Regions from separate parts of the Burkholderia sp. NRF60-BP8 genome, predicted to be linked through region 2. Evidence: riboswitches for the same ligand, from Rfam matches in the RefSeq annotation. Region 2 holds a riboswitch; each other region holds the start of a gene.
What was found. Region 2 has a riboswitch for cobalamin ahead of cobA (uroporphyrinogen-III C-methyltransferase). Riboswitches for the same ligand answer to the same signal wherever they lie in the genome.
Positions count from the first base shown of each region.

Region 1: another riboswitch for cobalamin. It lies ahead of WS54_RS25825 (FecCD family ABC transporter permease); the one in region 2 lies ahead of cobA (uroporphyrinogen-III C-methyltransferase).
Region 3: another riboswitch for cobalamin. It lies ahead of WS54_RS06775 (TonB-dependent receptor domain-containing protein); the one in region 2 lies ahead of cobA (uroporphyrinogen-III C-methyltransferase).
Region 4: another riboswitch for cobalamin. It lies ahead of WS54_RS11240 (CbtB domain-containing protein); the one in region 2 lies ahead of cobA (uroporphyrinogen-III C-methyltransferase).

Region 1 is NZ_CP013373.1:2,655,137-2,657,330, reverse strand. It holds gene WS54_RS25835 (cell division protein ZapA) at 1-309, opposite strand, end outside; gene WS54_RS25830 (ATPase) at 306-656, opposite strand; cobalamin riboswitch at 811-1,058, shown strand; gene WS54_RS25825 (FecCD family ABC transporter permease) at 1,219-2,194, shown strand, end outside.
Region 2 is NZ_CP013373.1:1,759,929-1,762,122, reverse strand. It holds gene WS54_RS21535 (TonB-dependent receptor) at 1-565, shown strand, start outside; cobalamin riboswitch at 634-872, shown strand; gene cobA (uroporphyrinogen-III C-methyltransferase) at 983-1,792, shown strand; gene WS54_RS21525 (cobalamin biosynthesis protein) at 1,789-2,166, shown strand.
Region 3 is NZ_CP013372.1:1,469,246-1,471,439, reverse strand. It holds gene WS54_RS06775 (TonB-dependent receptor domain-containing protein) at 1-1,184, opposite strand, end outside; cobalamin riboswitch at 1,400-1,592, opposite strand; gene WS54_RS06770 (hypothetical protein) at 1,795-2,043, opposite strand; gene WS54_RS06765 (threo-3-hydroxy-L-aspartate ammonia-lyase) at 2,161-2,194, opposite strand, start outside.
Region 4 is NZ_CP013372.1:2,433,648-2,435,841, forward strand. It holds gene WS54_RS11230 (LysR family transcriptional regulator) at 1-191, shown strand, start outside; gene WS54_RS11235 (CbtA family protein) at 214-936, opposite strand; gene WS54_RS11240 (CbtB domain-containing protein) at 951-1,160, opposite strand; cobalamin riboswitch at 1,194-1,332, opposite strand; gene WS54_RS11245 (histidine phosphatase family protein) at 1,382-1,972, shown strand; gene WS54_RS11250 (inorganic phosphate transporter) at 2,138-2,194, shown strand, end outside.

The DNA.
Region 1 (2,194 bases), 900 kb from region 2:
CGTCTCGTGCTGTGCGAGCACCGCGCCGAGCTGTTCGTTCATCTGGTGCATTGTACGACGGATTTCCTCCGCCGGAAACGCTTCACCATGCCGCACGCTCGTTTGCAGCCGCAGCAATTCCGATGCGAGCGACAGCGCCGCCATCACCGCGATGCGATCGGTGCCGCGCACCGAGCTGTTCGAGCGGATTTTCGACATTTCGGCGTCGACGCGCGCGACCGCTTCGAGCAGCGCCGCTTCGGTCTCGGCCGAACAGGCGAGCCGATAGGGCTGACCGAGAATCGAGACTTCGATCTGCTTGGTGCTCATGCATGTTCTCCGTGGCTGGCCGTGTCATCGCCATCCGTGCGCGCCTGCGCATCCAGCAGGTCGAGCTGGTTGTCGGCTTGCTCCGCGCCCTTCGAGCGCGGCAGCTTTTCGAGAATCGCGTTCAGTTTCACCTGGGCGTCGTCGATCTTCGCCGACAACGTGTCGCGCTCGGCCGCGAGCGCATTGCGTTCGTCGCGCAGCTGCGCGAGCTCCGCGCGGACCGTGTCCGCTTCCGCGCGCAATTGCGCGACCTGCTCCTCGAGCGCGAGCCGTTCCGAGTGATAGCGCTTGTTCAGCGAAATCAGACGGCCAATATTTTGAGATAGGGTTTCGAGTTCGTTGAGCATTTGCTGCGTCCTCTAAAGACCCAGCATTTTAGCGCGGAATAACGCGCAATCCGACATCTGTAACGTTTCCAGTCGTAACACCCCTGCTTCTTGCCGCGAATAGGCGCGTCCCGCGCGGGTCCGGACGCTTCCTTGACGCTCGCGCGACCGGCTCCTAAACTGGCGCCGCCTCGGTGCTCGCGCGCAGGACGCGCGGTTAAACGGGAAGCAGGGTGCGGGCTCCAGGAGCGCGCCGACCTGCGCTGCCCCCGCAACGGTAAGCGGCCGCGTCGCGTGACGCAGGCCGGCTCGGGCGCGTTTCGCATGCAGTCGCATGCGGGCGCGGGCCACTGCGCGTCATCGCGCGGGAAGGCGAGCCGGACCGCCGCCAGCCCGGATACCGGCCGAGACGGGGAGCCCGCACGGGCTCCATGACACGCGGCCTGCGGGGAAGCGGGACGCGCAACGGTTCACGGAACGTTTCTTCGATGCCGACCCCAATCGTCCGCCACGCGCCGCCGTCGCGCCCGGCCGGCTCCCGCAAGCGGATGTGCCGCGCGTCGTGCGCGCGGCCGGGCGCGGCATGAGCGCCGCGCGCGCCGCCGCGATCTGGGCCGCGCTGGCCGCCGCGGTCGCGCTGCTGTTCGTCGCGTCGCTGTCGATCGGCAGCGTGCCGATGTCGCCGTGGCAGGCGCTCGCGTCGCTCGTGCCGCACGGCGGCGATACCCTGTTCGCCGATATCGTCCGGACGCTGCGCCTGCCGCGCGCGCTCGCGGGTTTCGCGTGCGGCGCGCTGCTCGCGCTGGCCGGTGCGCTGTTGCAGGTGCTGCTGCGCAATCCGCTCGCGGAGCCGTACGTGCTCGGCGTGTCCGGCGGCGCGGCCGGCTTCGCGCTCGTCGCGATGATCGCGGGCGGCGCGTGGTGGCTCGTCGACGCGTCGGCGTTCGCCGGTTCGCTCGTCTCGGTCGCGCTCGTGCTCGGGCTCGCGAGGCGCGAGCTGTGGCGCGGCGAATCGCGCGACGCCTCGCCGCGGCTGCTGCTCACGGGCGTCGTGATCGCGGCGGGGTGGGGCGCGCTCGTCACGCTGTTGCTGTCGCTCGCGCCCGACGCGCGGCTGCGCGGCATCATCTTCTGGCTGACGGGCGACCTGAACGGCGCGACGGCGCCGTGGTTCGCGTGGGGCGCGCTGTTGCTGAGCGCATGCGTCGCGCTGCCGGCCGCGCCGCAACTGAACGTGCTGCTGCGCGGCGACGCGACCGCGCTCGCGCTCGGCGTGCCGGTCGCACGCCTGCGCGTGCGGATCTATCTCGTCGCGTCGCTGGCCGCCGCGGCCGCCGTGACGACGGCCGGTACGATCGGCTTCGTCGGGCTCGTCGTGCCGCATGGGTTGCGGCTCGCGTTCGGCAACGACCAGCGGATGCTGCTGCCGGCCGCGATGCTTGCGGGCGGCGGCGGCGTGATGGCGGCCGACCTGCTGGCGCGCACCGCGATCGCGCCCGCGCAATTGCCGGTGGGCGCGATGACCGCGTTGATCGGCGTGCCGGTGTTCCTGTGGATGT
Region 2 (2,194 bases):
CCAGTACGAGATCGGCGTGAAAAGCGACTGGCGCGATGGCGCACTGAGCACGACGCTCGCACTGTTCCAGCTCGATCTGTACAACCGCCGCGTCGCCGATCCGGTTCGGCCCGGGTTCTTCGACCTCAACGGCCTCGAGCGCAATCGCGGCCTGGAACTGGGCGTCGCCGGCCGGCTCGCGGGCGACTGGTTCGTTCGCGGCGGCATCGGCTGGCAACACGCACGGGTGGTCGACGCCGAGCCGAAGTACGCGGGCAAGCGGTCGGCGGGTGTGTCCGGGTCGAACGGCAGCCTGTTCGTCGGCCATGCGCCGCTGCGCGGATTTTTCGCCGAACTCGGGCTGGTGTACGAAGGGGCGCGTTACGCCGATCGCGACAACCTGCTCGAACTGCCCGCATACGTCCGCTGGGACGGCAAGGCCGGATATCGCACGCGCGACCTCGAGGTGACGCTGGCGGCCGTCAACCTGACCGATCGCGACTATTACGCGAATGCGACGGGCCTCGCGCAGATCATGCCCGGTTCGCCACGCACGTTCACGCTGACGGCGGCGTACAAGTTCTGACCTCGCGGGCCGCGCCGACGCCTCGCGCGACCGGTCCGCCGGGCAGCTCGCGCTTGGCACGCCTGTGCTATCGTATGCGCCGCGTTCGGTGCTCGCATGCGCATTCCGCGCATGCAGTTAAACGGGAAACAGGAGGCGGATGTCCGCCCGGCCTGTGCTGTCCCCGCAACGGTACGCCGCCCGCGCAACGCGCTTTTTTCGCACGTGCGCCCAGGCCGCCCGCGATGCCACTGCCCTTCGACCGGGCGGGAAGGCTGCGGTCTGGCAAGCGGCCAGCCCGGATACCGGCCGACGCAAGGGGCGAGCGCGATGCTCGCCGAACGCCCGGTCCGCGGGGGACGGATGGGGTGCGCATTCCACCCGCGTTCGCGCGGGTTTCGCCCGATCCGTCATGCACTGCCTGCTCGCCGGCCGCCGATGCGCCGCCCGCCTTCCCTGTTCCACTGTGTCGACACGGTGCGCGCCGTGCCGCGCGCGATGAGCCGCGCATGGCTCGTCGGCGCGGGCCCCGGCGACGCCGATCTGCTGACGCTCCGAGCCGTGCGCGCGATCGGCGCGGCCGACGTGCTGCTCGTCGACGATCTCGTGAACCCCGACGTGCTGCGCCATGCGCGCGCCGACGCGCTGATCGAGCACGTCGGCAAGCGTGGCGGCCATGCGTCGACGCCGCAGGCGGCGATCGTCGCCGCGCTGCTCGCGCACCTGCGCGCGGGCCGCAGCGTCGCGCGGCTCAAGGGCGGCGATCCGTTCGTGTTCGGCCGCGGCGGCGAGGAACTGGTCGCACTCGGCGCGGCGGGCTTTCCGGTGGAAGTCGTCAACGGCGTCACCGCGGGTATCGCCGCGCCGGCCGCGCTCGGCATCCCGGTCACGCACCGTGGCGACGCGCAGGGCGTGATCTTCGTCACCGGCCACGGCGCGGGAGCCGACGAGCCCGACTGGCGCGCGCTCGCGGCCACGCGCATGACGATCGTGATCTACATGGGCATCCGTCGCCTCGACGCAATTGCCGCGGCGCTGCGCGACGGCGGCCTGCCCGGCGATACGCCGTGCGCGGCGATCGAGAACGCCACGCGCCCCGAACAGCGCCACCTGCTCGCGACGCTCGATACGCTCGTCGAGCGTGTCGGTGCGGCCGGTATCGGTTCGCCGGCGATCGTCGTGATCGGCCGCGTCGCGGCGCTCGCCGACGATCCGGCGGTGCGTGCGGCGCTCGGCGGTTGCGCATGATGCGCGTCGCGCTCGGCATCGGCTTTCGCGCGGGCGTCACGGCCGCGCAACTCGATGCCGCGATCCGCGCCGCGCTCGCGCGCTACCCGGCCGCCGAACCGGCGCTCGTCGCGACGCTCGCCGACAAGGCACGCGCCCGGGCGCTGCGCACGCTGTGCGCACGCCGTGGCTGGCCGCTCGTCGCATTCGATGCGGCGCAACTCGCGAGCCGTCCGGAACTGGCCGCGAGCGGCCCGTCCGGCGCCGCGCTGGCGCGCTTCGGCATCGCGGGCGTGGCCGAGCCGTGCGCGCAGCTCGCCGCGCCGCACGGCCGGCTGCTCGGCCCCAAATCCATCCGGGACGGCGTGACGGTCGCGCTCGCCGGCCCGCTCTGAACCCGTTGTTTCGCTTTCGACAGGACGA
Region 3 (2,194 bases), on a different replicon from region 2:
AGCGTCGCCGACTGGTGCAGCGAAAACGCGGAGTCGTTGCGCGTCGGCACGCCGCCGGGAATGTCGACCGGCAGGAACGCCTGTTCGCGCGTGAAGTCGTAGGCGAGCTTCGATTCGCCCGACAGCGGCAGGCCGAACAGGTGAAACCCGTGCTCCTGATGGGTCAGCGACGTCGACGTGCTGATCCGCTGCGAGTTGATCTGGTCCGTCGCGAGAGCCGGGTTGTCCGCATGGATGAACTGGCGATCGTTCGCATAACCGAGCGACTGGTCGAACTGCGTATCGGGCGTGATGTCGAGATGGAACGCAACGCCGGTCGTCAACTGATGGTCCAGCTCGCGATTCGCGTAGCCGCTGTTGTCGTAGGACAGATCGGAGCGGTGATACAGCGCGAACGTCGAGATCGACCAGTTGTCGCGCGCATAGCCGAGCCGCGCATCGAGATCCTGCGCGTGATACGGATTGCGGCCGTCTTCGTGGCCGTAGAAGAACGGCCGCGTCGCGTCGATGCCGGCCGTGTTGTAGTCGTGCAGCCCGAGCGAATAGGTGAGCCCGCCGAGCGCGGCGAGCGGCCCCGTCGACGGCACCGTGCCCGACGTGCGGAACTGCGTGTCGAACGTCTTGTTCGAGCCGCCGCCGAACGACACGGTGGTCTGGTTCGGCTGGTTGGCGGCGCGGCGCGTGAACAACTGCACGACGCCGCCCATCGCGTTGTTGCCGAACGATGCGGCGGCCGGGCCGGAGATCACTTCGACGCGCTCGAACGCTTCGGTCGGCAGGTCGGCCCACGGCGCGATGCCGGTGGTCGGCGAGCCGATCCGGATGCCGTCGATGAACACGGCGACCTGGCTCGCCGACGCGCCGCGAATGCTGACCGACGCGGACGAGCCGGGCCCGCCGTTCTGCGCGACGGTCACGCCCGGCAGCGTCGCGAGCGCCTGCGTGATGCTCGGGTCGGTCGGCGACAGCCGGTCGAGATCCTCGCGCGTGAGCACCTGCGTCGACGCATAGCGCCGGTCGAACGATTCGGGCAGGTGCCGCGTGTCGGTCACGCTGATCGTCGGCAGGTCCGTGCCGTCGGCGGGCGCGGCGGGCCGTGCAGGCGCCGTGTCGCCGGCCGCGTGGGCGAGCGGGGACAACAGCGCGGTGGCGACGGACGTGGCGAGCAGGTGACGAATGGTCATGAGGCGGCGGGACAAAGCGTGAAGCGGGTACGGCGATCGTGAGCGCAAGGCGGACGGGGGGCGCATGCCGACGGCGTGTCGGTGCGACGCTTCCGGCCGGGAAGCGGATTCGGGAACGATGGACATCTGACGGATCCTGAGGTCGGGTCGTCCATGCAACGGGCGGCCGCCAACGGCGGTGCTTGCACATCGGGACACCCCGCCCGGTGCGGCTGCTGGACCTCGGGTCGATGGCAGGTCTCCTGGCTCGCGGGTCGCCATCCGTGCAGGCCTTCCCGGTTTCCCAGTGGCACGCGGTGGCACGGATTCGCCGCTCACAGTTGCGGGGGCAGCCGCAGATTCGAGGCGTTGCCTCGCCTGCGTTCCCTTTTGATCCCATCCCTGGGAACCATCAGCGCGCAAGGGTAATGGCGTGCATGTAGGCACGTCAATCGTTCGTCTGCGCGCGGATGCGAAAAAACGTCATCGATCGGCGTCGGCTTTCCGGATCCTTTCGTTCGACGTGCCCGGAGCGCGTTTCAGGTCTGAAGAAACGGCCGGGTTCGACCGCATGCCGTCGCGCCGGAGCCGGCTGCCGTCGCGCCGAATGTCGACGGTCGGGCGCGTGTCGTTACATATGCGTGCCGGCATGTGCGCGGCCGCCCGGGTCGCCGCCGCGGTTGGGCGGCGTATTGTTCTGATCGATCTTCGCGAGCACGAAGCCGGCGGGCGGCAATGCGGCGGACGAACGGTGCATCGCGTGCCCGACCGCGGGGTGAGGCGACGCGGCGGAAAAAACGGATGTCGTCACGCCCGGTTGAGCGAACGCCGACAGGGAAACGGCCGCCAGGGCGGCGGCGACGAACGCGTGCGTATTCATGACCACTCCTGCATGACTGACTTCGGGACGACCTAATCAGTCTAGGAGGCGAAACTTAACGCGACGTGAAGGCCGCGCTGCGCGCGCATGACAAGATCTTCATGCGCGCGCAGACGGTCAGGCCGGTGCCGACACCAGCGCGCAGAAGTTC
Region 4 (2,194 bases), on a different replicon from region 2:
CGCTGCCGCGATGGCTCGCCGACGAGTACGCGGACCGGATGCCGGTCGTGCCGGTCAAGCTCGGCAAGCAGGGCATCGCGAAGCAGATCTTCCTCGGCATCCGCGAAGCGGACGCGTCGATCGACTATCTGGCCGCGTTCGTCGCGCTGGCGCGCGAATCGACATGGAGCGCGCCGCGCATGCTGCGCTAGGCGCGTCCGGTTGCCTCGCGCGTCAGGCGGCGCGCATGCCCGCGCGTTCGCCGCGCTCGACCCACGCGCCGAACAGCAGGCCGATCGTCGTCCACATGATCACCTGCATGCCGATGGCCGCCACGCGGAATTTCCACAGCAAGGCCGCCGGGAAATCGGCCGGCAGTTCGCTGACCGACGGCAGCCCGATCTGCACGGCCGCGATGATCGCGACGAACACGAGCCCCGCGACGATCGACGCGTTCCATTGGCCAAGCTTCGCCAGCAGATGGCGACGCACGCCGACCGAGAACACCATCGTCGCGACCGAGATCGCGATCATCAGGAAGAACAGGCCGGTGCGATAGCCGATCGTGTCGGGGTCGCCGACCGACGGCGGGTTGGCCGGGTACTTGAGGTTCGGCACGATCACGAGCGCGACGAACGCCGCCAGCGCGAGCCACGCGGCCAGCGGCCGTGCCGGCAGGCGACTGCCTCGTCCGTATGCATACGCGAAGACCAGCGAGAACAGCCCGCCAAATGCCGCGCCGTAGGTCACGACACCCGTCAGCAACCCGAGGCCGGCCTGCGTGTGGCGACTGACCAGCTCGGGTTCCGGCGCCTCGCCCTGGGCGGCGGCGGTTTTTTCCTCTAAGGAGATCGCCTGATCGACTTGCGGTTCGCCGACCATTTTCGCGAACCCGAACGTGAGAAGCCCCGCGGCGATGCCTGCGAGCATCCCGCGCATGAGCAGCTTTCCGACCATCTTGTTACTCCGCGTCAGTGGCAGGGAAAGCCGAGCAGATGGCGGCCGTCGTGGACGAATTCGTGGACGTACATGCCCGGCACGAGCGACGTCGCGCCCTGTTCCGCGCCGACGAAATAGAGTGCGAGCAGCAGGATCAGGCCGACGAACACGGCCCACGGCAACAGTTCACGGACGGGAATGGGCGCCGGCACGACCGCCGGCTTCAGCACTGCTTCGCTCATGGATGCACCTCAGGGGAATCGCGCCCCGACAAATGATGGATGGGTACGAAGGCAGGTCTGACTTCCGGGATCGTCGATTCCCCGGTTACAGTGGCGCGACCGCGCCGGAATTGCACCGGCTTCCGCGCTTCGTATCGGGCGAATTGTACGCGCGAACGTTCGCGTATTGAAGCGATGACACACGGCAAGTGCGCACCGCTCCCGATCGCCCGACAACCGACATGAACATGCATGCCTCGCTGCGCCTGATCGCACACGCATCGACCCGCGCAATGCGCACCGGCACGTTTCCCGACGACGATCCGCTCGACGCGCACGGGCTGGCCGAAGCCACTGCGCTGCGCGGCCGCTGGACGGTCGGTGCCGGCTCGCTCGTGCTGTGCAGCCCGGCGCGCTGCGCGAGGCAGACCGTTGATGCACTCGGACTGCACGCCGATATCGACGATGCGCTGCGCGACATCGATTACGGCAATTGGCGCGGCAAGCGGCTGCACGATCTCGCGCGCGACCTGCCCGACGAACTGGCGGCGTGGATCGGCACACCGTCCGCGTCGCCGCATCGCGGCGAATCGTTCGACGGTGCCGCGCGTCGGGTCGGCACATGGTTGAGCGCACTGCCGCCCGATCGCGACGTCGTCGCGATCACGCATGCGCCGATCGTCCGCGCGGCCATCGCGCATGTGCTGCGGATGGGTACCGGGGCAGCCATACGCCTCCACGTCGCGCCGCTGTCGTGCACGACGTTCGTCGCGTCGCCGGCCGGCTGGACCCTGGCCGCGACGGACGATGACTCGCGCGACACCGGCGCGTAAGCCGCTGTCGTGTTCACTATGTGAGCGGACGATGCGCCCCCGACGCTTCGCATGCCGCCGCTCGCCTTACATCCCGTAAGACACTCCGTTCGGCATCCCGACTGTCATCAAACTGACTGCTAGCCGCAGCTAGGATCGGACGAGGCTCCCTTACGAGATGTCGTCATGAATCAACCTGCTTCGTCCGCCCCGAACAATTCGGCCTCCGTCGCGCGCACCCGG